2 linked regions of the Zobellia nedashkovskayae genome follow. The protein of the gene in region 1 interacts with the protein of each later gene in a pairwise test. Links are inferred from orthologs where the notes say so. Each region holds a gene or a part of one and is shown in the gene's direction. Other genes may lie near its edges.

The links.
Region 2: the proteins of IWB64_RS03205 (region 1) and IWB64_RS08635 interact in binary tests that used the Escherichia coli proteins (3 or more experiments, as listed by UniProt). The link is inferred for Zobellia nedashkovskayae from one-to-one orthologs.

Annotation. Positions count from the first base shown.
Region 1 is NZ_JADDXR010000002.1:739,405-751,532, reverse strand. The notes cover bases 406-3,789. They hold IWB64_RS03205 (2-oxoglutarate dehydrogenase E1 component), read left to right. Parts: upstream 406-775; coding sequence 776-3,589; downstream 3,590-3,789. Other genes in these bases: odhB (2-oxoglutarate dehydrogenase complex dihydrolipoyllysine-residue succinyltransferase), read left to right, coding at 3,637-3,789; IWB64_RS03210 (alpha-ketoglutarate decarboxylase), read right to left, coding at 406-678. Also shown: IWB64_RS03215 (hypothetical protein), read left to right, coding at 1-145; more of IWB64_RS03210, read right to left, coding at 142-405; more of odhB, read left to right, coding at 3,790-4,860; IWB64_RS03195 (retropepsin-like aspartic protease family protein), read right to left, coding at 4,976-5,416; IWB64_RS03190 (TatD family hydrolase), read left to right, coding at 5,454-6,221; IWB64_RS03185 (asparaginase), read left to right, coding at 6,273-7,307; IWB64_RS03175 (MotA/TolQ/ExbB proton channel family protein), read left to right, coding at 7,748-8,494; IWB64_RS03170 (hypothetical protein), read left to right, coding at 8,519-8,959; IWB64_RS03165 (ExbD/TolR family protein), read left to right, coding at 8,975-9,601; IWB64_RS03160 (ExbD/TolR family protein), read left to right, coding at 9,625-10,107; IWB64_RS03155 (porin family protein), read left to right, coding at 10,183-10,869; IWB64_RS03150 (phosphatase PAP2 family protein), read right to left, coding at 10,893-11,498; rpoN (RNA polymerase factor sigma-54), read right to left, coding at 11,498-12,128. UniProt on the Escherichia coli protein: E1 component of the 2-oxoglutarate dehydrogenase (OGDH) complex which catalyzes the decarboxylation of 2-oxoglutarate, the first step in the conversion of 2-oxoglutarate to succinyl-CoA and CO(2).
Region 2 is NZ_JADDXR010000002.1:2,044,154-2,060,519, forward strand. The notes cover bases 6,143-9,064. They hold IWB64_RS08635 (ABC-F family ATP-binding cassette domain-containing protein), read left to right. Parts: upstream 6,143-6,610; coding sequence 6,611-8,518; downstream 8,519-9,064. Other genes in these bases: IWB64_RS08630 (DUF983 domain-containing protein), read right to left, coding at 6,143-6,474; IWB64_RS08640 (leucine-rich repeat domain-containing protein), read left to right, coding at 8,703-9,064. Also shown: porK (T9SS ring complex lipoprotein PorK/GldK), read left to right, coding at 89-1,444; porL (type IX secretion system motor protein PorL/GldL), read left to right, coding at 1,704-2,360; porM (type IX secretion system motor protein PorM/GldM), read left to right, coding at 2,415-3,974; porN (type IX secretion system ring subunit PorN/GldN), read left to right, coding at 4,034-4,936; IWB64_RS08625 (NAD(P)/FAD-dependent oxidoreductase), read left to right, coding at 5,028-6,080; more of IWB64_RS08630, read right to left, coding at 6,058-6,142; more of IWB64_RS08640, read left to right, coding at 9,065-9,572; IWB64_RS08645 (efflux RND transporter periplasmic adaptor subunit), read left to right, coding at 9,747-10,883; IWB64_RS08650 (efflux RND transporter permease subunit), read left to right, coding at 10,883-14,188; IWB64_RS08655 (TolC family protein), read left to right, coding at 14,191-15,555; IWB64_RS08660 (Gfo/Idh/MocA family protein), read left to right, coding at 15,664-16,366. UniProt on the Escherichia coli protein: Genetic data indicate it may be involved in ribosome assembly or function.

The DNA of each region.
Region 1 (12,128 bases):
GAATTTGCTCTATATAATAGATGTTCCGGAGAAAGCTTTTAAGGAGATTGCAGTAACCGATGTTGTAGAGGTAGCCGATCAGGTTACCTTTCTTATATTAAAAAGAGAGCTTCAAAAAGTTTATTTGAAAGCAAAATACTCCTAAAAATAAACTCTTACGAAAGGCATCCATGCATCAAGATATATACTTTTGCTATCATCATAAAGAACGTTGTAGCGAATACCAACAGTGAAATTTCGATCTGTATACCCTAATCCTAAGAATAGAGCGGGCGACCAATAATTATCTTCAATTGTAGATAAATCATTGAAACCAAGAGTTTGATTGATGCGTAATTGTTCTAATTCTGCAGAAATTTGTAAAAAATGTATGGGGTTGTAGAGCGAAATAATGCTTCCGCCATAGGCATAACGTTTACTGTCGTCATATTTGGCATAATTAAAAGTAAGACTTACACCACTTGAAAATTGCTCACTAAATTGATAGATAGCACTAGGTGACACTGAAGCATTAAAACCTCCATTGTTGAGTCCAAAGCCTAGTCCTCCGCCAAACCGTACCTTATTCCAAAAATCGGAGGGGGTAGAAGTGTTTTGTGCGGAACAATTTAATGCGAAAACGATAAGAAATAACACTAAAAAAGTGCTTTTGGAGAACTTATAAAGTTTTTTAATCATTATCTTTATTTTTTCAATATTGCGTACTAAGATACGTCCCACAAATGGGAATTATTGTATTTTTGTACCCATTTATTTGCATGACAGAGAATTTTCTATGGATAAATATTCTTTTCTAAATACCGCTCATACCTCTTTTTTTTCAGAGTTATACGACAAATATCTTATTAACCCCGATAGTGTAGAGCCTAGTTGGCGAGCCTTTTTTCAAGGTTATGATTTCGGAACCGAGACCGCTCTTGATGAGTTAGATGTTGAGGGTTTCGTAGCTCAAAACGGCACTCAAAATTCTATGGGTCAGCAGATGCCAGAGTCACTCCAAAAGGAGTTTCAGGTTATTCGGCTTATTGATGGTTACCGTAGCAGAGGTCATTTGTTTACAAAAACAAACCCAGTTCGCGAACGTAGAAAATACGAGCCATCATTGGATATTGAAAATTTTGGACTTTCACAAGGAGACCTAAGTACTGTTTTTAATGCAGGCGAAGTTGTTGGCATTGGGGTGTGTACTTTAAAAGAAATTATAGACCATTTGCAACACGCTTATTGCGATGCTATTGGTGTTGAATATATGTACATCCGTAAACCGGAACGCATACAATGGATTCAGGATTGGTTAAACGTTAATGCTAACCACCCTAAATTTGACGCTGAACATAAAAGGCGTATTCTTAGAAAGTTAAATCAAGCGGTTTCGTTTGAAGGCTTTTTGCATACTAAATATGTGGGTCAGAAAAGATTTTCATTAGAAGGAAACGAATCACTAATACCTGCGTTAGATGCTGTTGTAGAGCGTGCTGCCGAGCTAGGCGTGGAGCAGTTTGTCATGGGTATGGCACATAGAGGGAGACTTAATGTGCTTACTAATATTTTTGGAAAAGCGGCAAAGGATATCTTTAGCGAGTTTGACGGGAAGGATTATGAACAAGAGATTTTTGATGGTGATGTAAAATATCATTTAGGTTGGACGTCTGATCGTAAAACCGATAATGGTAAAAAAATAAAAATGAATATTGCTCCTAACCCTTCTCACTTAGAAACGGTTGGTGCGGTAGTAGAAGGTATAGCTCGTGCTAAGCAGGACGCCCATTTTCCTGATGATTTTTCAAAAGTACTACCTATAGTTGTACATGGTGATGCGGCTATTGCTGGTCAAGGTCTTATATATGAATTGGTTCAAATGGCTAATCTTGATGGCTATAAAACAAATGGAACTATACATATAGTGGTAAATAACCAAATTGGTTTTACTACAAATTATTTAGATGCTCGTACATCTACTTATTGTACAGATGTTGGGAAAGTAACTTTGAGTCCGGTATTACACGTAAATTCTGATGATGCAGAAGCTGTAGTACATGCGTCGCTTTTTGCCTTGGAGTATCGTATGCGTTTCAATAGAGATGTATTTATCGATTTATTGGGGTATAGAAAATATGGTCATAACGAAGGTGATGAGCCTCGCTTTACGCAACCAAAATTGTATAAGGCCATAGCTAAACATCAAAATCCGCGTGATATTTATGCGGAGAAATTGTTGGCAGAAGGAGTTATTGAAAAAGACTATGTAAAAGGGTTAGAAGAAGAGTACAAGGCTTCTTTGGAAGAAGAATTGGTAGATTCTCGTAAAGAAGATAAAACGGAGATAACTCCTTTTATGGCGGATGAATGGAAAGGCTTTGCCAACGTTCGTGAGTGGGAAATGATGGAGAAAGTAGATACCACTTTCGATAAAAAAGAACTTACCAAAATTGCCAAGGTCATTACGGAGCTTCCAAAAGATAAAAAGTTCTTGCGTAAGGTTGATAAGCTGATAAGAGATCGCAAGAAAATGTTCTTCGAGTCTGATAAGTTAGACTGGGCTATGGGTGAATTGTTGGCCTATGGTACATTATTGCAAGAAGGTTATGCGGTTCGTATGTCAGGTCAAGATGTGGAGCGTGGTACGTTTTCTCACAGACATGCCGTAATGAAGGTTGAAGAAAGTGAAGAAGAAGTAATCTTGTTAAATCATATTAGTGATAAGCAAGCTAAATTTCAGATATATAACTCATTATTGTCTGAGTATGGTGTAGTAGGTTTTGATTATGGTTATGCCATGGCCAGTCCTAATACATTAACGATTTGGGAAGCACAGTTTGGTGATTTTAGTAATGGTGCCCAAATTATGATTGATCAGTATATTTCGGCTGCTGAGGATAAATGGAAATTACAAAACGGTTTGGTGATGTTACTTCCACATGGTTATGAAGGACAAGGAGCAGAACATTCTTCTGCTCGTATGGAGAGATACTTACAGCTTTGTGCAAGAGACAATATGTATATTGCCGATGTTTCTACGCCAGCGCAGATGTTCCATATTCTTAGAAGGCAAATGAAAGTAAATTTTAGAAAGCCACTAATTATTTTCACGCCAAAAAGTTTATTAAGACATCCAAAAGCGATGTCTACGGTAGATGAATTAGCGTCGGGAGGTTTTCAAGAAGTTATTGATGATACTTCTGTTACGGTAAGCAAAGTAAAATCTGTTGTATTCTGTACAGGTAAATTTTATTATGATTTGCTAGCGGTAAAAGAAGAACAGAAAAGAGATGATGTGGCCTTGGTTCGTGTAGAGCAATTGTTCCCGGTTCCTTCTGAAAAGATGAAAGCAGTTATTGCAAAATATAAAAAGGCCGACGATTTGGTCTGGGCTCAAGAAGAACCAAGAAATATGGGTGCTTGGAGTCATATGATGATGCATTTTAGTGATGCGAATAAATTTAGAGTAGTTTCAAGAAGGTTCTATGCTTCTCCAGCTGCCGGTAGTTCTGTTCGTTCAAAAAATAGACATCAACAAGTAATCGATTATGTATTCGATAAGAGTAAGGATAATATGTCAAAACCAATGCCTAAACCAAGTAAAGGTTAAGGATTGGTTGTTCAAATAGTTAAGATAACACAGCAAATAAGTATAGCATGATATTAGAAATGAAAGTCCCATCTCCGGGCGAATCTATCACCGAAGTAGAAATTGCGGATTGGTTGGTTGAGGATGGTGATTACGTTGAAAAAGACCAGGCCATTGCCGAGGTAGATTCAGATAAGGCTACATTAGAACTTCCTGCTGAGGAAAGCGGAATAATTACATTGAAAGCTGAGGTAGGTGATGCTGTTGCCGTTGGTGCCGTAGTTTGTTTGATTGATACTGACGCAGCTAAACCGGCTGGTGACAGTGCTGAAAAAGATGTGGCGGAACAGAAGAAAAGTGAGCCTAAGAAAGAAGAGGCTAAAGCACCACAACCTGTTCAGGCTAAAGAAACTTACGCTTCTGGTGTAGCTTCTCCTGCTGCTAAAAAAATATTAAGTGAAAAAGGCATCGATTCTTCTGCTGTAAAAGGAAGTGGAAAAGATGGTAGAATCACTAAAAACGATGCTGTAACTGCTGTTCCTTCAATGGGTACACCTACAGGAGGAAATAGAGGGGAGTCCCGTTCAAAACTATCTATGTTGCGTAGAAAAGTTGCAGAGCGTTTGGTATCCGCTAAGAATGAAACTGCTATGCTTACGACTTTTAACGAAGTTGATATGTCGGCTATTTTTGAACTTAGAAATAAGTATAAAGAAGATTTTAAAGCTAAGCACGGTGTTGGTTTAGGTTTCATGTCTTTTTTTACTAGAGCTGTAGTGCGTGCATTAGAAATGTATCCATCAGTGAATTCTATGATAGATGGTAAGGAAATGATTTCTTATGATTTCTGTGATATCAGTATTGCCGTTTCTGGACCAAAAGGATTAATGGTACCTGTTATTAGAAATGCAGAAAACTTAACTTTCAGAGGTGTTGAAGCAGAGGTGAAGAGATTAGCTATTCGTGCTCGTGAAGGTGAGATTACTGTTGATGAAATGACCGGAGGTACATTTACGATCACCAATGGAGGTGTTTTTGGGTCTATGTTATCCACACCAATTATCAACCCACCTCAAAGTGCTATTTTAGGCATGCACAATATAGTAGAAAGACCCATCGCTAGAGATGGAGCTATCGCTATTGCGCCTATTATGTATGTGGCCGTGTCTTATGATCACCGTATTATTGATGGTAAGGAATCAGTAGGGTTCTTGGTAGCTATAAAAGAAGCATTAGAAAATCCAGAAGAATTATTGATGGATGGTAATGTAAAAAGAGCTTTAGAGATGTAGAATTACAACTCTTTAAAATACGGCCCCAAAGATTTTTAGCGTAGTTGCACTAAAATCTTTGGGGCTTTTTTATGGGGTATATTAATAGGATACGACCTTTGGAGTTCTGCAGGAACTACATTTTAAGGTAAACGCAATACTTGTCATAGTCAATAACTGCTTTTGCTTTTTTTAATACATCGGCGCCTATGATGCCGTCAACTGGCAAAGTATTATGAGCGGTAAGGGCTTGATTTACGTGAACAAGGTCAAAAAGTACGATTTTCAATTTTTTCTTCTTCCAATTGCCAATTTTAATCTTGTTTTTCGTGGATATTAAAGTTTCCATGTCAGTGGCTCCCGCTCCAGCAGCTTTTATTTCTGAAACTTCTGAAGCCAGTCCAAATTGCTCTATTTTATCAATTCCGATACAGGTGTTAGATGCTCCGGTATCTAAAATAAATCGTCCGGGAACACCATTTATTTTGGCTGATATTTCAAAATGATCTGTTTGAGTAAGTTTTAGGGGGATTTGGGTATATTTTTTTTTCCAAAGAAATTTTTTCAGAGAAGACATGTATTCTTTTTATCAAAGATAAGGCTATTTTTGCAGCATGATATTAACAGATACCCATACCCATTTATACAGTGAAGCCTTTGATGAAGATAGGGCAGCGGCCATTGAGAGGGCAATAGCTCTTGGTGTTAAGCGGTTTTTCATTCCAGCTATAGATTCAACTTATACGGAATCTATGTTTGATTTAGAGAAGTCTTTTCGGGACAATATTTTTTTAATGATGGGCTTGCATCCTACGCATGTAAAAGAAAATTATAAAGAGGAATTGAGGCATGTAAAAGAGATGCTTGAGCAGCGAAAATTTTATGCTGTAGGTGAAATTGGCATTGATCTATATTGGGACAAAACTTTTTTGAAAGAGCAGCAGGAAGCCTTTCGTGCGCAGATACAGTTGGCTAAAAAGTACAAATTACCTATAGTTATTCATTGTCGTGATGCTTTTGATGAAGTATTTGAGGTTTTGGAAAGTGAAAAGGGAGCCGATTTGTTCGGTATTTTTCATTGTTTCACTGGTGATGTTGAACAAGCAAAAAAAGCGATATCTTATAACATGAAACTTGGTATTGGGGGTGTTGTTACATTTAAGAATGGAAAAATAGATAAATTCTTAGCGGAAATTCCAATAGAAAATATTGTTCTTGAGACGGATTCACCTTATTTAGCACCAGTTCCTTACCGTGGAAAACGAAATGAAAGTGCATATCTTGTAAATGTTGCAGAGAAACTTGCAGATATTTATGATATTTCTGCTGAGGCTGTAGCGGATTACACTACGATGAATTCAAAGAAAGTATTTGGAATTTAAAAACGCTCAGTTGCACTCAATTATTTTAGTAAAAAATTAAACATTCTAGGTTTGACAGATAAAAGTAGCATCCTTTTAATATATACCGGCGGTACTATAGGTATGGTCAAAGATTATGAATCTGGCGCGTTAAAGGCTTTTAATTTTGATAAACTGCTTAAAAATATACCGGAGCTTAAGCTGTTGGATTGTCATATTAATTCGGTTTCTTTTGATGTGCCAATAGATTCGTCTAATATGAATCCTGCGCATTGGGCTGAAATAGCAACTATTATTGAAGAAAATTATGATACTCATGATGGTTTTGTTGTATTACATGGCAGTGATACAATGAGTTATACGGCATCTGCTTTAAGTTTTATGCTAGAAAATTTAGGGAAACCCGTTATTTTTACCGGTTCTCAATTGCCTATTGGGGATTTGCGAACAGATGCAAAGGAAAATCTTATTACCTCAATTCAGATTGCTGCTTTGCAGCATAATAAAAAACCTGTGGTGCAAGAGGTAGGCCTCTATTTTGAGTATAAATTGTATCGTGCCAATCGTACTACAAAAATTAATGCGGAGCACTTTCAGGCATTTGCCTCACTTAATTATCCTGAATTAATAGAGTCTGGGGTATACTTAAAGGTTAGTGAAGAATATTTGTTACCTTATGTGAAGCGTAAAAAGTTCAAAGCACATAAACATATGGATACCAATGTGGCTATCCTGAAGTTGTTTCCCGGTATTGGTCCGGCTGTTTTGCAAGGTGTAGTCAGTATTCCGGGTTTAAAAGGACTTATTTTGGAAACATATGGTGCAGGAAATGCTCCAAATGAGCCTTGGATGATCAATATTCTCAGAAAGGCAAAAGAAAATAACATTCATATTATTAATGTTACGCAATGTTCAGGAGGCAGCGTTTCTATGGGTCGCTATGAAACCAGTAAGCAGTTAGAAGAATTGCAAGTAATTAATGGTAAAGACATTACGACTGAGGCTGCTGTTGCTAAGTTAATGTATCTTCTGGGTAATAATGTTTCGGTCAAATTGTTTAAAAGTATATTTGAGACTTCACTACGTGGTGAAATTCAAGAAAATTAGCAGTTTTAATTTCATCAACTAACATTTTTTTTGTTATTTGGCCACCCCGTAAAAAAGGTGATCTTGTTTAGTTAGTTTATTGTTTAAACTAAAGGATAAGTGAAATTTAGAGAGGTGGCCGAGTGGTCGAAGGCGCACGCCTGGAAAGTGTGTATACACCAAAAGTGTATCGAGGGTTCGAATCCCTTCCTCTCTGCAGAACAAAAAGATTTTTCAGTATTAATTAGTTTAGACTGGAAATATTTGTAAGTTTAGTTTTTATATGCAAAATAGAAGTCTGTGCTTGATTATGTCAGGCAGAGGCACTGGTGTAACAGCCCGTTTCGATGTCATGACCCCTATTTGGGCCCCACTTCTCCGATGCAACGAAGTTTTACTTTTTTTATTGTGATTTTTTTTTATCTTTAACCCTATTAAATAACTAATTTAAGTTTGAACAAATGAAAAAATTATCCTCTATCCTAGCCGTGGGCGGGTTGTTTGTAATGAGTACAAATACTGTTAACGCAATGGCAACTACAGCAACAATGATGCAAGATGCACCTGCTGAAGCCGAAGTAGGTTTTACACAGATGTTGAAAGAAATGTTTATACAAGGTGGTGCCGGCTTTATGGGTATTGTTCTTTTGTGTTTGATTCTTGGTTTGGCAGTTGCAATTGAAAGAATTATTTATTTAAACATGGCAACCACTAATACTGGTAAGCTAAAACAACAAGTAGAAGATGCATTGGCCTCGGGTGGTGTTGAAGCTGCTAAAGAAGTTTGTAGAAATACAAAAGGTCCTGTTGCTTCTATATACTATCAAGGTTTGGATAGAGCAGGAGAAAGTATCGAATCTGCTGAGAAAGCTGTTGTAGCTTATGGTGGTGTTCAAATGGGTCAATTAGAGAAGAACGTTTCTTGGTTAGGCTTATTTATTGCTGTTGCGCCTATGCTTGGTTTCATGGGTACGGTAATTGGTATGATTCAGGCCTTCCAAAAGATTAGTGCTGTTGGTAACCTTAGTGCATCTCTTATTGCAGGTGATATCCAGGTTGCATTATTAACAACTGTATTTGGTCTTATTACTGCTATTATCCTTCAAATCTTTTATAATTACATCATTGCTAAAATTGATAGCATTGTTAATGATATGGAAGACTCTTCTATCGTTTTGATAGATATGTTGGTGGATCACAAAAAATAAGTCGCACACATAATACCTTAAATTATGCACAAAATTGTAAAGATTATTTTGGTTGTTGTGGGCTTAATAGGCGCTGCCTTGTGGTTCATGCTTCCAGAGGCTGAAATGCCGGCTGCTGAGGCAGCCAATAATGGGGCTCTTAATGCAATGTTCGCTATTACATGGTTGCTTTTAGGCGTAGCTGTAGTTTTTAGTGTGGCGTTTGCCCTCAAGAACCTTTTGTCAAATCCTGCGAATTTAAAGAAAAGTCTTTTTATACTAGTTGGTTTTCTTTTAGTTGTCGGAATTGGTTTTGTTATGGCTAGCGGTACAGATGTTAGTATCGAAGAAATGGCAAAAAGAGGCATAGAAACCGATGAATCTGAAATTAAGAAAATCGGTGCTGGTCTAAATGTATTTTTCATATTGACTCTTGTAGCTGTAGGAGCTATGCTTGCGGGTGGTGTGAAAAAAATGATTAAATAAATAAAGAACTAAATTATGTCTAGAAGAGGAGGACCAGCAGAGGTAAACGCCGGATCAATGGCAGACATAGCATTCTTGCTACTTATATTTTTCTTGGTCACAACGACCATTGAGACTGATGCAGGTTTAGATCGTATGTTGCCACCTATTGAGCCGCCTACGGAAGAACCGCCAGTTATTAAGCAGAAGAATATATTTACGGTTAATATTAACCGTAATGGTCAGTTGTTAGTTGAAGACGAGCTTATCGATATCAAAAAGTTACGAGAGAAGGCTATGGCTTTCTTGGATAACGGAGGAGCCCCATCAGGTTCTGCAGATTACTGTAGCTACTGTAAAGGTAAAAGACTGTCCGAGTCATCTGACAATCCAGCAAAGGCTATTATATCTTTGAAGAACGATCGTGAAACAAAGTATAGTACTTATATTACAGTTCAGAATGAATTGGTAGGTGCTTACAACGACCTTAGAAATCGTGAAGCACAGCGTTTGTATAAGAGAAACTTTACTGATATGGAAGCAGAATATCTTAATCCTGAGACCGAACCTAGTAGAAAAGAGGATCTCAAAGAAAAGGTTAAGCGGATTCAAGAGTTGTTTCCACAGAAGTTGTCAGAAGCTGAGACAGGTACAAGTAATTAATAAGAGCTAAAACAGAATATAATATGTCAAAGTTTGCAAAGAAAAAGGATGCCGGTTTACCAGCTGTGAACACTGCATCGTTACCTGATATTGTATTTATGCTTTTATTCTTCTTTATGACCGTAACGGTTATGAAAGATAGCTCTTTGAAAGTAGAGAATACTTTGCCAAATGCTAGTGAGACCAAGAAATTGGAAAAGAAGGATAGGGTTATATACATTTATGTTGGGCAACCAACTTCACAGTATAAAGCTCAATTTGGAGAAGAAGCTAGAATTCAATTGAATGACAAATTTTCATCTCCTAACGAAGTTGGTGATTACATTTTATCTGAAAGAGCAAAGAAGCCGCAGGAAATTCAAAACGTTTTGACTACAGCTTTAAAAGTAGATAGGAATGCGAATATGGGATTGATATCCGATATTAAGTTGCAGTTAAGAGAAGTAAATGCACTTAAAGTCAATTATACGACTTATGATGGTGATGCTTTCAATAACTTGCAGTAGTAGTTCTTAAACTTGTAAGTACAAGCGCCTCGGAATTTTTTCCGAGGCGCTTTTTATTTGCTTAATTTTGACTTTATGATGCGTTATTTATGTGGATTACTTTTTTTGTGCTGTACAGGTGCAGTTGCTCAGTCTGGTATTGATTCAACGAATGTTGACTCCAAGTACTTAGAGGATCAGTTCTATATTGGAATCACTTATAACTTTCTTCTAAATCAACCCGAGGGTGTAAGCCAACGTAATCTTTCCTATGGTCTACAGGCAGGTTTTATAAAAGATATTCCATTAAATCAAAGCCGGACTACCGCTATGGGTATTGGTGTAGGTTACGGTGTATATTCTTATTACTCCAATCTTATGGCAGAGGAGACATCCTCCGGTAATTTATATAGTATTCTTGAAGATGATGATTTCAATAGGAATAAGGTAGAAACACATATGCTAGAGGTTCCTTTTGAATTGCGTTGGAGAAACTCTACGGCATCTGAGTATAAATTTTGGAGATTATACGCCGGAATGAAATTGGGTTACGTATTTGGAGGGCGATCAAAGCTGGTGCCTACTGATTCAGGAAAAGTATCATTTTATAATGAAGACATTAGAAGTTTTCAATATGGATTGACCTTAAATTTTGGGTATAATACTTTTAATCTTCATGCGTATTATTCGTTAACTAGCCTTTTTAATGATAATGTTGTGGTCGGGTCGGAAAGCCTGAATGCGAAAGCCCTTAGAATTGGACTCATTTTTTATATTTTGTAGTTTAATCTTGGCAAAAGAACTATCTACAACCAGAAACGGACGGTAAGTAATTGGGAGAGAAGACCAATGAAGAGGCCAAGGACAACTTCAATTGGTGTATGTGATTTCAAGTACAATCTGGAAGTGGCTACAAGTCCCGTTAGTAAAGTAAAAATACTTAAACCTAGAGTTATGTTCACTTCAAAGTGAATACTCATTGCTACTAAAAACATGAGAAGACTTCCCATGCCCATAACGTGAATGCTCACTTTGAACTTCAAGATTAACAGTAATAATGTTGTTAATGCCGATATGATCAGGCCAATAAAGTAGAAATGTAGCTCAACAGTATTTGAATTTGGTATAACTTTATAGATAACAAATAGGAGTAATATAATATGAATATATAACGGGTATCTGCGTTCCTTTACCGTGGACATAAAAATACTTTGCGCCATGCCTAAATTTCTTAGTATAAAATAAGCAATTATTGGAATGATTACGGTAAGGATGAAAGTAGGTAAAATAGTGGTGCCTTGAATGGCTAAAGGACTATATTTTGGTGTAATTAGAAAGTAGGCTAGAGTGCCTGCTATCGGGATGAACAAAGGGTGGAAAATATAGGATATAACCTTTAGAAAAACCTTCATTAAATTTGTTTGCGCAATCTTGCAACGGGAATGTCTAGTTGTTCTCTGTATTTTGCGACAGTTCTTCGTGCTATGGGATATCCTTTTTCTTTAAGTATAGCTGCTAATTTATCGTCTGTAAGTGGCTTTTTCTTGGACTCTTCGCCAATCACTGTTTCAAGAATCTTCTTGATTTCTTTTGTTGAGACATCCTCACCTTGGTCGTTTTTCATCGATTCTGAGAAGAATTCCTTGATTAATTTGGTACCGTAAGGAGTGTCAACATATTTGCTATTGGCAACTCGCGATACCGTTGAAACATCCATCTGAATCTCGTCTGCAATGTCTTTTAGGATCATTGGGCGAAGATTGCGTTCGTCACCGGTAAGAAAGTACTCGGATTGGTAATGCATAATGGAGTTCATTGTAATGAACAAGGTCTGTTGCCGCTGTCTAATAGCGTCTATAAACCATTTTGCAGCATCTAGTTTCTGCTTAATAAAAAGTACGGTATCTTTCTGTGATTTTGATTTTTTCTTAGCGTCCTTATACCCTTTTAGCATGTTGTTGTATTCTCTAGATACATGCAATTCTGGAGCATTTCTTCCATTTAAGGTAAGTTCTAATTCTCCATCTACAATGCGAATGGAA
Region 2 (16,366 bases), 1.3 Mb from region 1 along the record:
AATAATTTGATTAAATCACAGTTTTAGAGTGTAGAATTAAATCATAGTATTTGCAGTTTATAACCAGAATCGAAATTTAACCTAAAGTATGAAAAAGCTATTGTTATCATCTATAGCGTTTGTTTTTTTGCTCAGCAGTTGCGGATCAAAGACAAAGGGAGAGCTAGTTGGGGTCCAAGGAAAGAAGTGGTATCCTGAGAAACCTCATGGGATGGAACTCATTCCAAGAGGATCCTTTATCATGGGAAAATCCGAAGAGGACCAAGCAAAAACTCTGAACGCGCCAACAAAGACCGTAACGGTCAGATCGTTCTACATGGATGACACTGAGATTACGAATAGCGAGTATCGCCAGTTCGTAGAATGGGTGCAAGATTCCATAACTAGAACAAAATTGGCCATATTGGCAGACGAATTAGGTCTTGGGCCAGAGGATGAAGGTATTGGCGAGTATGCATTTAAAGATGCGGATACGACTAAACTTTCGGCTTATGACAAGTACATGTTGGATAATTATGCCGGCATGGGCGAGACTGGTTTTGAAGGACGTGGATTGAATAAAGACCAAGATCTTGTTTGGGATATTTCGGATTATCCAGATGAGTACTATACAGAGGTTATGGATTCATTGTATATTCCTGAAGAAGAGTCTTATAACGGTCAGCGTACTGTTGATGTTACAAAATTGAAGTACAAGTATAGCTGGATGGATATTGAAGCTGCCGCACGTTCTAGAACAGGAAGCAGAAAAGATTTTATCCGCCAAGAAGAACTTGAAATCTATCCTGATACAACAGTTTGGATTCGTGATTTCGAATATTCGTACAATGAACCAATGCATAATGATTATTTCTGGCATGATGCATACAGTGAATATCCAGTAGTCGGTATTTCTTGGCAGCAGGCAAGAGCTTTCTGTAACTGGAGAACAAAGTTCAAGAACGATGATCAAAAAAGTAAAGGCAAGCAATTTGTAAACCAATTCAGGTTACCAACAGAAGCTGAATGGGAGTATGCTGCCAGAGGAGGTATTGAAGGAGGAACTTACCCATGGGGTGGACCTTATGTAATAAGCGATACAGGTTGCTTTATGGCAAACTTTAAACCGCAAAGGGGGGATTATGCAGCAGATGCAGCTTTATATACTGTAGAAGCCAAATCATATGAACCAAACGACTTTAATCTTTACAACATGGCCGGTAACGTGTCTGAATGGACAAACTCTAGTTATGATCCATCATCTTACGAATTCGTTTCTACTATGAACCCTAACGGTGGCGATGGGGCAAATGCTAGAAAAGTAATACGAGGTGGTTCTTGGAAAGATGTGGCTTACTTTTTGCAGGTAAGTACAAGAGATTATGAATATGCAGATTCTGCCCGTAGTTACATTGGTTTTAGAACCGTTCAGGATTACATGGGTGAAGAAGATTCAACTCAATAGAAAGTAAGAGTAGAGTAGATTAAAAGATGACACAGCTGGCTAAAAGTATTGCCTACAGTACAGGAAAACCAGTAGATAAAAATACAATATTAGTAGTATTTCAAAAATCAAGTCGGAATACTACTTTAGTAAAAGTTTTAAATACACAAATACAAATACACCATCAGATTCTTCTAGCCATAGAAGATGACGATAAACAAATCAAACAGTAAACCAAATCTTTATTATTAACATTAATTTTTAAATTAAACCTTAAATTATGGCACAGTCAAAATCAACAAAAAAATTATTCAACATGGCCTACGGCCTTGGAGCATCAGTAGTAATTCTTGGTGCTTTGTTTAAGATTCTTCACTGGGAACTTGGACCGCTTAACGGTGGTATTCTTCTCGCGATAGGTCTTATTACAGAAGCACTTATTTTTGCAATTAGTGCATTCGAGCCAGTAGATGACGAGTACGATTGGTCTTTGGTATATCCAGAATTAGCCGGTGGTGCTTCTATGGGAGTTGCAAAAAGCAACGAAGCTCAAGAAATTAAAGAAGCAGAAGCTTCATTGTCTGGTAAATTAGACGACTTATTAAAAGAAGCCGGTGTTGATGCTAGCTTAATGGAAAGTCTTGGATCTAGTATCCGTAATTTCGAAGGTGCAGCTAAGGGTATTGCCCCAACAGTTGACGCTATGGAGTCTACAAGAAAGTACTCTGATGAAATGGTACAAGCTGCAGCTCAAATGGAGTCTTTGAACAGCTTATATAAAGTGCAATTAGAAAGTGCTAGTAAACAAGCTTCAGTTAATGAAGAAGTTGTACAAAATGCATCTGCTCTTAAGGATCAAATGGCATCTTTATCTACTAACCTTTCTTCTTTAAACGGAGTTTACGGTGGTATGTTAACCGCAATGACTAGAAACTAATTAGAGATTAGTTAACCCCAAATCAATTAATTAATCAAACCTAATTAAAAAAACATGGCAGGAGGAAAAGCAACACCACGTCAGAAGATGGTCAATCTAATGTATTTGATCTTCATCGCGATGCTGGCGCTAAACATGAGCAAAGAAGTACTTGCAGCTTTCGGGATTATGAACGAAAAGATGGAGACTTCAAACGAAAAGACTACAGAAAGTAACCTAGCTTTCTTAGGTGGTCTAGAAACTAAAGCAGGAGAAGATTCCGAAAAATACGGAAAGCTTTATAAAGATGCTGAGAAAATCAAGCAGATGTCACAAGAGTATTATGACTATCTAGAAGGCCTTAAAAATGGCATGACAGAAGGTTTAGAAGATGCTACTGACTATGCAAAAATGGATAATTCTGATTTCTTAGATCAGCAATTCTTTCAAGGAGACAATCTATCGGAAGGTGGAAAGGAATTCATGAGTAGAATTAGTGATTACCGCACACAAGTGGCGGCTATTGTACCAAAAGATTTGAAAGAATCTGTAAAGTCTCGTTTCGCAACCGGTGATGAAAACGGTAAGGAATTAAAGAGAGATGGTAGCAAGCAAGATTGGATCAATTACCACTATGAAGGTTACCCTTTAATAGCTTCTTTAGCAAAACTTACGGCGCTTCAAGCAGACGTAAAAGCTACAGAAGAAGACGCTCTTAAAAGAATGTTGGAAGGTGAATTAACGAGCCAAGTATCGCTTAAGAATTTCGCAACATCATTGCAGGCTAGTAAATCTGCTTTTTACTCTGGTGAGAAGTATGATGGTAAGATTATCATTAGTAAAACAGATAATTCTTCTACTCCTGTAAAAGCTGAATTAACATTAGACGGAAGAAAACTTTCTGAAGGTTCTGATTATAAATTAGAAGCTGGTGGTGTTAAGATGTTGATCGGAGCAGGTTCTGCTGGTGATCATACTGTAGAAGGTACATTGTACTTTAAGCAAGATGGAGAAGAGATTCCAGTAGAAGTAAAAAACAGTTTTGCAACTATAAGCAAGCCTAACGCTGCTTTAATTGCTGCTGATAAGATGAACGTTGTTTATCGTGGAGTATCTAACCCAATGTCTATATCAATACCAGGTATACCTAATAACAAAGTAAGTGCTCGTGCTCCAGGTTTAAAATCTGTAAGCGGTAGTAAGTACATTATGAATCCTGGTACAGGTAGAACGGTTACTATTACAGCTTCTGGTACATTGCCAGATGGTCAGGGTGTGTCTTCTAAGTCTGAATTTAGAATTAAGGATATCCCAAGACCTTCAGGTTCTGTAAGTAAGCAGACAGGTAGCACTAAAATGCCAAGATCTAACATGGAAATTGCTACTATTGGCGCAATGTTAGAAGACTTTGATTTTGATTTGAACCTAAAAGTTAGTGGTTTCAAATTTAAAGTTCCTGGTCAGCCTACTGTAAGTGTTAACGGAAGTAGATTGAACGCTAATGCCAAATCAGCCCTTAAGAGAGCTAAAAGAGGTGATGCTGTTCAGATATTTGATATCCAAGCTTACATTACAAATAACAAGAGTTATAAATTGAAGAAAGTATCTCCGGTTGTAGTGGAGATTACAAACTAATAACAACTAGTAAAACCGGGCAATCTTTTGATTGCTCGGTAATTTAAAATATTACAAAGATGAATTGGAAAAATGCTTTAGTAATTGGTGCAGTAACATTGTTGCCAGTTTCCATGATGGCTCAGGCGAACATTTTGAACGCCAAAAAGCCAGAGGAAATAGGCATTAAGACCGAAGCTCAAAAAGCTTTGGACAATGATGCTCCCCTCAAGTATGGTTATGTAGATGATCGTGACATTCTTTGGTCTAAGACCGTTTGGGAAGTTATTGATTTAGATGAAAGGGTAAACTTTCCCTTATATTATCCTACTGACACCATTGATATAGGTAAAGATAGAAGGTCATTGTACGATGTTCTTTTGAAGAACATTCAGAACGGTAAGCTAAAAGATGTTTATGCAGATTCTTATTTTACGGATAAGCGTAAGTTTAGCGACCTTTCTAGTACGTTGCAAAAGGTAGATACTACAGATTATGGTTACGAACAGATCAATGCAGGTGAAGCACTTTCTCCTGAGTATGTGATGAAGAGAGACCTTTCTGCTGCAGATATCGAAGAATACCGTATAAAAGGTATGTGGTATTTTGATAAACGCCAAGGAGAATTAAAATATCGTTTGTTAGGTATTGCTCCAGTTGCACCAGACGTTAACTTTATCGATGATGAATCTATGAATCCAGGTGATGCAAATGTTGAGCTGTTTTGGGTATGGTACCCAGATGCACGCCAGATTTTGCACGAGGCTAAGGTTTTCAACCAGAGAAACTCCGCACAGCCTATCTCTTTTGATATGTTGTTAAACGCAAGAAGATTTAATGGTGTAATCTATAGAGAAGACAACGTTCATGGCGATCGTAAGGTAAATGATTATGTTACCGATAATGCCTTGTTTCAGTTGTTAGAAGCCGGTAGAATTCAAGAGGTCATAAGAGACCGTGAACAAGACATGTGGGCCTACTAGTCCCTAGAATATTCCAATTCAAATAGTATTGAGCGCCCTGACAATTTTTGTCGGGGCGTTTTTTTGTTTGCCAATTTTCTACCTTTGCTATATGGTAGATTATTTAATCGTAGGACTTGGTCTTGCAGGTATTTCATTTTGTGAACAATTAGAAAAAAACAACAAAACCTTTAAGGTTGTAAGTGATGCTTCTCAAACTTCTTCAATCGTCGCAGGGGGGTTGTATAATCCTGTTATCCTTAAACGTTTTACATTGGCCTGGCAGGCAGAAGAACAACTTAAGCTAGCTAAGTCCTTTTATGCGGATTTAGAGCGTAAATTAGATGTGAAGTTAGATTATGCACTTCCGGTCTATCGTCGGTTTCATTCTGTGGAGGAGCAAAATCAATGGTTTGTTGCTTCTGATAAAAAAGGTTTGGACGTATTCTTAAATACCACGATTAAGCCAAATATGAATGGCAGTATAGATGCTCCGTTCGGATATGGAGAAGTTATGCATACCGGAAGGATTGATACTAAAAAGCTGGTTTTGTCTTATAAAAAGTACCTTCAAGAAAAAGACGTGCTGTCTGAGGAGACTTTTGATTTTGATGATTTACATCTTACTGAAAATGGAGTTGATTATGGTTCCTTTTCTGCTAAGCAAATTGTTTTTGCCGAGGGGTTTGGATTGAAGACCAATCCTTTTTTCAATTATTTGCCAATGCAAGGCTCCAAAGGAGAGTATCTTTTTATTGAAGCTCCTGAACTAAAAGAAGAAAGAGCCATAAAATCTTCCGTTTTTGTTATTCCTCAGGGAGATGATATATATCGCGTGGGTGCCAATTATGAACACCATGATAAAACTAATTTGCCTACAGAAAGTGCAAAAGAAGGTCTTTTGGCAAAATTGAGAACTGTACTTAAGTGTGAGTTTACGGTTGTAGGTCAGGTGGCAGGTGTGAGGCCAACTGTAACGGATAGGAAGCCTTTGGTAGGCAGACATCCTAAGTTTAAACAATTGTATGTGCTTAATGGTTTTGGTTCCCGTGGGGTATTAATAGGTCCTTCAGTGTCAGAGCAATTATATGCCTACGCTGAAAACAACGAATCATTAGATCCAGAATTAAACATAGCCCGGTTTACTCAGAAATTTTTTCGCTAAGCTTTTCCTTATATTTAACTGCGGCTTTTGGGTCATAATGAATAAAAAAGTTAATCCAGATGTTTCTTGAAAGACGCACAATTAAGGGCATGAAAACAATCATGGTAACCACAATAGCTATAAATGAGTGAACCAATGTGGCACCAATAAATAAGAAGCTAATAACAAATGCGGCCACGGCAAAAGCAATTCCCACACCATAACTAACATACATAGCGCCATAAAAAAACGAGGGTTCTATTTTATATTTAGTTCCGCAGGTAGAACAGCGCTCGTGCATATTGAATATTTTACCCAAATGATACGGGTTTTTGTCTTCATACATGCTCTCTTCATGACATTTGGGACAACTTCCTGTTAAAATGCTGTATAGTTTGTTTCCTTTTTTTAACATTTGCAAAACTTTAGGTAAAAGTACAATTTTGACTTTTCTTTGGACGTAACGATCATTACAAAATATTGTTATTTTTCACAAACAGTAAACCACCTTTTAGGCATGATGCCTATTTGAATCTAGAATTTTTTAAAGTATGTTGAACATTCATAACCTTTCCGTTTCTTTTGGCGGAGAATATCTTTTTGAGGAAATATCCTTTCGTTTGAATGGTGGTGATCGGGTTGGTCTAATCGGAAAAAACGGAGCGGGTAAGTCAACGCTTTTAAAAATGCTTTCCAAAGACATGCCTATAGATTCGGGCACAATTGCAATGGAGAAAAACATTAAAATTGGTTTTCTTCGTCAGGATATAGATTTTGTTTTAGGCCGTACCGTACTGGAAGAGGCTTATCAGGCTTTTGTAGAAATAAAGGCTTTAGAGCTTAGATTAGATGATATAAACCATCAATTAGCAGAGCGAACGGATTATGAGAGTGATATTTATCATCAACTCATGGTAGATTTGAGCGATATAACCCATCATTATGAAATACTGGGTGGTTACAATTATCAAGGAGAAACAGAAAAAATATTATTAGGTCTTGGTTTTAACCGCGAAGACTTTGATAAGAAAACGGATACATTTTCGGGCGGTTGGCGAATGCGGATTGAATTAGCAAAACTGTTACTGCAAAGTAATGATGTATTGTTACTGGATGAGCCAACCAACCACTTAGATATTGAATCTATTATTTGGTTGGAACAGTTTTTAAGAGGATATACGGGTGCAGTTGTAATTGTTTCTCACGATAAAATGTTTTTGGATAATGTTACCAATCGTACCATAGAGATTTCTTTGGGCCGTATCTACGATTACGGTAAGCCTTATTCACAGTTTCTTCTTCTTAGGGGGGAAATAAAAGAGCAACAAATGAATGCTCTAAAGAATCAAGAAAAGGAAATTCAACAAGCAGAACGTTTGATTGAGAAGTTCCGCGCCAAAAGTTCCAAAGCCTCTATGGCGCAATCCCTTATCAAGAAATTAGATAAGATGGATAGGATTGAGGTGGATCAGGATGATAACGCGGTAATGAATTTACATTTTCCAGTGTCTATAACTCCTGGTAAAGTAATAGCAGAAATAGATGAGCTTTCTAAAAGCTATGGTGAAAAAGATGTTTTGAAAGGTGTTAATCTACTTTTGGAACGAGACAGTAAGACGGCTTTTGTGGGGCAGAATGGCCAGGGGAAATCTACATTGGCTAAAATCATGGTAGGTGATCTTGACTATGGCGGTAAAATGAAGCTGGGGCACAACGTGCAGATTGGTTATTTTGCCCAAAACCAGGCTGAATATCTTGATGGTAGTAAAACTATCTTAGATACAATGATTGATGCTGCCAATGAGAAGAACAGGAGTAAGGTAAGAGATATTCTAGGTTCCTTTTTGTTTAAAGGAGATGAGGTAGAGAAATATGTAAAGGTACTTTCCGGTGGTGAGCGAAACCGTTTAGCTCTTGCCAAAATGCTCTTACAGCCTTTTAACGTATTGGTTATGGATGAGCCAACCAACCACTTGGACATTCAATCTAAAAATGTATTAAAGCAGGCATTACAGAATTTTGATGGAACGCTGGTTCTTGTTTCTCACGACAGGGATTTTCTTCAAGGGCTGACCAATAAGGTGTATGAGTTTAAAGACAAGGTCATTAAAGAATATTTAGGTGATATAGATTATTACTTAGATCAACGTAAAGTTGAAGATTTTAGGGCAATCGAAAAAAAGCAGGAACAACAAAAGAAAACCGCCGTTCCAAAATCTAGCGCAACAGATTTTAAAGAGCAGAAGAAGTTAAAGTCACTAAAAAATAGACTTAGCTCTGTAGAGGCCGATATTTCTAGACTGGAAAAGGAAATTGCTGATATAGATCATAAACTCTTAATGGATTACGACAAAACTATAGAGGTTCCTAACTTCTTTGATGGTTATCAAAAGAAGAAAAAGCAGTTGGAGCAAATGATGGTTAAGTGGGAAGAAATTACCCTAGAACTAGAAAACTAATGGTTTTTTTGTGTAAGCTATAGTAGTGAATTTTTACTCACAACAGATTATTAGGTTTTCACAACAATATAGTGCAGTTAAACGATATTTTTTGTTTTTCATCTGGATTTAGGCTTATTTTTGTAGGGTAATTCTCAAAGAATTGCATAAACCCAAACTGTCAACCAAAAAAATAAACAATTGTATGAAAAGTCTATTTAGTTTTTTAGTGCTTTTTTGCATCACGGTGCATACGGTCTTGGCCGAAGTTCCAAACAAAGAGATGGAGTCACTAGTGGCGCTTTATAATTCTACAAATGGTGACTCATGGGTAAGATCCTGGGATATAACAGACGATGTTAGTACATGGGAGGGTGTTACGATTAGAAATAACCGTGTGGTAGAAATCAATCTTTTCAATAATAATCTTCAAGGAGTTATTCCAAGTAGTATTGGTGGGCTGGAAAAGCTAGAATCCTTGAATTTAGCTTTTAATGGCATAACAGGAGAGCTACCTAAAGAAATAGCAGAACTTTCTAAACTTCGTATTTTAAAGATTGAAATGAATCGTATTAAAGGGGAGCTTCCGCAAGAGCTTGGGAACATGAAAAGCTTAATGGAACTTACTGCTTTTAATAATTTCATTACAGGAAGTATTCCGGAAAGTATAGGAGATATTAAAAATCTCAAAGTTTTGAACTTATCCAGTAACAGCTTAAAAGGAAACATACCAAAATCTGTTGGTGGTTTAGCGCAGTTAGAAAGTTTAGGTCTTTTTGAAAACACGTTGGAAGGAAGTATTCCTTCTGAAATAGGTGGACTAACAAAATTAAAGGAACTTGTACTAGCCAATAATCAATTAGGTGGTGAGGTGCCAGAAGAGTTTGGTCAATTGGCCAGTCTGGAGGTTTTACAGATTCAGAATAACAAATTTGATTCTTTCAAAAGCCTTCATACATTAAACGAAAAGCAATTCTTGGTTTTTGACTACGATAAAGAAGAAGATAAGATAGATTTCAAAAATGTTGAGTACGGCAGAACTAGAATGGCCGACACAAAATTTGAAGACGAATAATAGAATATAGATTTCCATAATTTATTAGTTAATTTGGTTGAAGGGATGCAGATATGCATCCCTTTTTTTATGATAATTTCAAAAAAAGTAGTTTTAAGATACATTTAACTAAAGCCGCTTAAACTATTAAATAGATTTGCAGTCCAACCAACTGGCCAAATGCCCTCCTAACTTATGAATACACGTAAGATCCTCTTATCCGTTCTTGGTATTTTGTTGATTATTGCCGCGGGATTTGCTGCAATGGCAATTGTAAAAAGCAAGAAAACCTTAAGACCAAAACCAGAAAAAGTTATTAAAACTGTTTTTGTAGATACAGTTAAAAACGGAAACGTTCCTATTATCATTCCAGCAAACGGTAATCTAAGCGCAAAGCAAAGAGTAGAATTATACTCAGAAGTTCAAGGTGTTTTCAGAAAGGGTAACAAACTCTTTAAAGCTGGACAGGCATATAAGTCAGGCGAAACTATTATTCGCATAGATGCATCGGAATATGCGGCCAGTGTTCAATCCGCTAAAAGTAACCTCTACAATTTAATTACGTCCATAATGCCTGATTTAAGGCTAGATTATCCTGAGATATATCCAAAGTGGCAAAAATATCTTAGTGACTTCGATATGGAGAAAAGTACTCCGGCCTTGCCTGAAATGACTAATGAAAAGGAAAAGTATTTTATTTCCGGTCGTGGTATACTATCCAATTTTTATGATGTAAAGAATTTAGAACAACGGTTGTCAAAATATAGAATTTCAGCTCCGTTTAGTGGTATTCTTACAGAGGCTCTGGTTACAGAGGGTACATTAGTAAGATCAGGTCAAAAGCTTGGTGAGTTTATTAATACAGATGTTTACGAAATGGAAGTGGCCATTGGTAAAGCATATAGTGATCTGTTAAAGGTTGGTGAAAACGTAGAGTTAATAAATCTAAACGGAACTAAAACTTATACAGGAAAAGTGGCGCGTGTAAACGGGAGTGTTGATTTGGCTTCCCAGACAATCAGGGCCTATATAGATGTATCAGACGAAAATCTTAGGGAAGGAATGTATTTGGAGGCTAATTTAGATGCTAAGCAAGAAGAAGATGCCATTGAAATAGACAGAGGCCTTTTACTTGAGGATAATAAAATTTTTGTTGTACGTGACACCATTTTGGATATAATAGACGTAAAACCGGTTTATTTTTCTGATAGAAAGGTGGTACTGAAAAATGTACCCGACGGACTTACTATTGTTTCTAAGCCAGTGGTAGGTGCCTATGCTGGAATGCTGGTCAAGGTTTTTGATGAGAGCAACATAAAAACCGCCGAATAATGAGGAATATAATCTCTTATTTTATAAAGTATCATGTAGCGGTAGACGTCTTTGTTTTGGCTTTTATGGCTTTCGGTATATTTGGAGCATTATCTTTAAAATCCAGCTATTTTCCGCTTACGGACTCTAAGAATATAACAATTGCTATTACTTACCCAGGCGCTTCCCCGCAAGAGGTAGAAGAAGGTATTGTACTTCAGATTGAAGATAACCTAAAAGGTCTTGAAGGCGTTGATAGGGTTACGTCTACTGCTAGGGAAAATAGTGGTGTTATAAATGTTGAAATCGAAAAAGGGCGTGATATCGACTTTATGCTTTTGGAAGTCAAGAATGCGGTAGATAGAGTGCCTACATTTCCAACGGGAATGGAGCCGTTGATCGTTTCGAAATTAGAAGTTGTCCGAGAAACTATAACTTTTGCGGTAAGTGGTGAGAATATACCCCTTGCTACTTTAAAACAAATAGGCAGACAAGTAGAAAACGAGCTTCGTGCAATAGAAGGTATTTCACAAATAGAAATGAGTGGTTATCCCTTGGAAGAAATAGAGATAGCTGTTAATGAAAATAATTTACTGGCATACGATATATCTTTCAGCGAAGTTTCTCAGGCGGTAGCCAATGCTAACATATTGGTTACTGGAGGTAATATTAAGACCGATGCCGAAGAGTATTTAATACGTGCTAACAATAGGTCTTATTATGGCGATGAGTTGTCTAATATGGTTATTAGGGCTGATCCTTCCGGTAGTACCATACGATTAAAAGATGTAGCGGTCATCCGCGATCGTTTTGAAGAATCACCTAATGCTTCTTACTATGATGGTAACCTTTCGGTAAGTGCTTCTATTACGAGTACAAATACTGAAGATCTTCTTGGTTCCGCAGAAAAAGTAAAAGACTATATTGAAGATTTTAATCACAGACATAATAATATACAGCTGCATGTGGTAAGTGACCGTAGTATCACACTTAACCAACGTACGCAATTGCTTACCGAAAATGCCATTGTGGGTATGATTTTGGTACTTATATTTTTATCACTGTTTTTAAATACACGTCTTGCCTTTTGGGTAGCCTTTGGTCTGCCTATTTCCTTTTTGGGGATGTTTATTTTTGCAGGATTTTTTGATGTAACCATTAATGTATTATCGCTTTTTGGTATGATAATCGTTATTGGTATTCTGGTGGATGATGGTATTGTAATTGCAGAGAATATTTATCAGCATTACGAAAAAGGAAAAACGCCGATACAGGCTGCTATTGATGGTACTATGGAGGTGATACCTCCCATTGTTTCGGCGATTATTACCACTTTGTTGGCATTTTCGATTTTCCTCTTTTTAGATGGAAGAATAGGTGATATTTTTAGTGAGGTGTCCGTTATTGTAATTCTCACTTTAGTGGTGTCATTGGTAGAGGCACTAATTATTTTACCAGCGCATTTGGCACATTCAAAAGCTCTGAAGACTATAGATAAGAAACCTAAAACAACTATCGGTAAAGCTTTTGCTAAATTAAGGGTCATAAACGAAATGGGAGACCGTTTTATGGTTTGGATGCGAGACAAAGCGTACAGTCCTGCTTTACGTTTTGGATTACGTTATAAAGTGCTAATGTTCGCTTTTTTTATAGTTGCCTTTTTTCTCACTTTGGGATCAATAGGTGGGGGGATTATTAGGACTTCATTTTTTCCTCGGGTTGCCAGTGACCGAGTTTCTGTTGATTTGTTAATGCCTAATGGAACTAATGAAAAAGTAACAGATTCTATAATCTCGTTAATTGAAGAGAAATCTATCATTGTAAACCAAGAGCTTACTGATAAGTACTTGAAAGGGACTGGCAAAAAGCTTTTTGAAAATACCATCAAAAGAATTGGTCCAGGTAGTGCAGCGGCTTCGTTAGACATAAATCTTTTACCGGGTGAAGAGCGACCTGATGTTATCAGTTCCGATATGGTTACCAATAGACTTCAAGAGTTGATGGGCCCGGTAATTGGTGTAGAAAGCCTTATTTACGGTACTGGAGGGAATTTTGGTGGTAGTCCGGTTTCAGTTTCTCTTTTAGGAAATAATATTACAGAACTTAAAGCTGCAAAAAAGGAACTTAAGGGAATATTAGAGAATAATGCGTTACTTAAAGATGTAGCGGATAATGATCCAGCAGGTATTAAGGAAATAAGACTTGAGCTCAAAGAAAATGCCTATTTATTGGGGTTAGACCTTCGCACGGTAATGAATCAAGTAAGAGCAGGATTTTTTGGTTCTCAAGCGCAACGTTTTCAGAGAGGTCAGGATGAAATTAAAGTATGGGTAAGGTATGATAGAGAAAACCGTTCGTCCATTACGGATTTGGATGAAATGCGTATTGTAACCCCAAACGGAAACAAAGTTCCTTTTAAGGAAATAGCAAGTTATATAATCGAAAGAGGAGACGTTGCTATAAACCACCTGGAGGGCCAACGTGAGATTCAAGTTTCGTCTGATATTAAGGATGAGAAAACTACAAGTGCCACGGATATCATGAGTGAAATCCGTACAGTGATAATGCCTGAAATTCAATCTAAATATCCTACGGTTACCGCATCTTATGAGGGTCAGAACAGAGAGGCTGCCAAAATGAGTAGTTCTATAAAGGTGGTAGGATTAACCGTGTTATTGTTGATTTATATAACCATCGCATTCACATTCCGAAGTTTCAGTCAACCATTGTTACTTATTTTGTTGGTGCCGTTTAGTTTAACGGCGGTTGCTTGGGGTCACTGGATTCACGGTTTCCCAGTTAACATTCTATCTATGTTGGGTATCATTGCCTTAATAGGTATTATGGTTAATGATGGTCTGGTTCTCATTAGTAAGTTCAATGGAAACCTGCGTGACGGAATGAAATTTGACGATGCTATTTTTGAGGCTGGCCGTTCTCGTTTTAGAGCTATATTTTTGACGTCCATAACCACTATTGCAGGTTTAGCTCCGCTATTGTTGGAAAGAAGTAGACAGGCGCAATTCTTAAAGCCTATGGCTATATCTATTGCCTACGGAATTGCTTTTGCAACAGTTCTAACCTTGTTATTGTTGCCTATATTCTTGGCATTCAGTAATAGGATAAAAGTGACCACTAAATGGTTAAAAACAGGTAATGATATTACCAAGGAAGAAGTAGAACGCGCCATAAAAGAGCAAAAGGAAGAGGGTGAAATGCTAGAGAAACCTAAGCTTGTATTGAACGGTGCTGCTCATGACGTAGTCAAAGATTCAGAAATAGCGGGCAATACATCATCCAACACCAATCTAAAGAAACCAGAATAGGAATGATTAAACAATTTATAGCCGCCTTTATTTTTCTTTTTATCACGGTAGGGATTTCGGCGCAAGAAAAACGTCTTTCAAAAGAAGAGGCAGTTCGTTTGACTTTAGAAAATAACTTTGGAATAAAAGTAGCTGGTAATCAAGTGAAAATTGCCGATAACAATCAAGGGGTGCTCAATTCAGGTTATTTACCTAGTTTGACAGGAACGGCCGGTGCCAATTATAGTGAGTTGAACAGTACTACTGCTTACCCGGACCAATTTAATACGGACGGGACACCTAGGGAAGACCTAGAAATTGATCATGCGGAGTCGCAGTCGTTCAACGGAGGGTTAAGTCTGGATTATACGTTGTTTGATGGTTTAGGTAGGTTGTATAATTACAAAAGGCTAAAAGAGCAGTATCAACTTACAGAGCTTCAGGCCAGGGAAACTATAGAGAATACCTTGTTGCAGTTATTCAGCATATATTTTGAAGTAGCTAGACTTACCGAGAATGAAAATGTATTTAAAGAGGCGCTTGCAATTTCTACAGACCGTATTACTAGAGCTGAATATTCTTTTGAATATGGTCAGAATACCAAGCTAGATATTTTAAACGCACAGGTAGATGTTACTAATGACAGCATTAACTTATTGAATACAAAACAACAACTGGCAAATACCAAGCGAGATTTAAATGTAATAGTTAACCAAAGCCTTAGTGAGAAGTTTCAGGTAGATACTATTGTTCGTTTTGTGCCTAGGTTGCAATTAGATGAACTCATAGGTCAGGCTAAAGAAAATAACGTAACCATACTGCAGACGGAGCGTAATTTGGCTATTAATGAATACGATATTAAGGTAAATAGTTCTGGCTACTTACCAACAATTGGTCTTACGGGGTCGTATGGTTGGAATTTGAACCAAAGTGCACCTAATTCGTTCTTGCCAGGGCAGGTTATTCCTGGTAGTAATAGATCTAGTCTAACTTTAGGTTTGGGAGCTAGTCTTACGTGGAACCTTTTTGACGGAGGAACCACCACCACTTTGGTACGTAATTCTAAAATTGCCTATGAGAATCAAGAACTGATGCAAGAGCAAGTTGCAATAGAGGTGGATAGGGATATTCTTAATGCTTTGGCTAGCTATGAAAATCTATTGACTATTTATCAGATTCAAGAACAGAACGTACTCACCAATGAAAACAATTTTGAAAGATCAAAAGAGCAGTTTCAATTGGGTAGGATTACGTCTATTGAATTTCGTCAAGCTCAAATAAACCTTTTGAACGCCCAGACCAACAAGAATTTGGCCAAGTACGATGCCAAGTTGGCAGAACTTCAATTATTGCAGCTTACGGGACAACTATTGAATGTAGAGTTCTAAGAAAAATCAATTTAAAAATTTGAATTGAACGATTGTTCTTAATGGGTGATTCTTTGTCATTCATATAATTTCTTCGTAGTATAGTTTCTGTAAAAATAGAACTATCATATGGCTAATATTGGCGTTGGAATCATCGGAACAGGTTCAATAGTACACACCTATATAAAATGTCTTTCTGAGATGGATGGAGTCCGGATTGTTGGGCTCTGTACAAAATCTACAGATAGGGTAGAGCAGGTTAAAGCTGAATTCGGTTTGCCAGTCTACAGTGATTACGGTTCTTTTCTAGCACTTCCGGAAATAGATTTAGTTTGCATCTGTAATGAAAGCGGAAAACATAGCGAAGCAATAGAGGCTGCTGCTATGGCTAACAAGCATGTTTTAAGTGAAAAGCCTCTAGAAGTAACAACAGAGAAAATAGATGCGTTAATAGCCTTATGTGATAAACAAAGGGTCCTTTTAGGATGCGTGCTTCAAAATAGGTGTAGTACAGATTATAGAAAGGTAGAAAAAGCTGTGAAATCTGGAAAGCTAGGTAAGTTACTTATGGGCAACGCCAGTATCAATTGGTACAGGTCGGAGGCTTATTATTCAAAAAGTAATTGGCGGGGTACAATAAAATTAGACGGTGGTGCGGCTTTTATAAATCAAGGTATTCATACTGTAGACCTGTTAATGAATCTAATGGGTCCAGCAGTATCGGTCTTTGCTAATGTCCAAACTAGGGTTCATTTAATAGAAGGGGAGGATGTTGGAGCAGCACTTATAAATTATAAAAATGGGGCAATAGGCACTATTACTGCTGGAACGG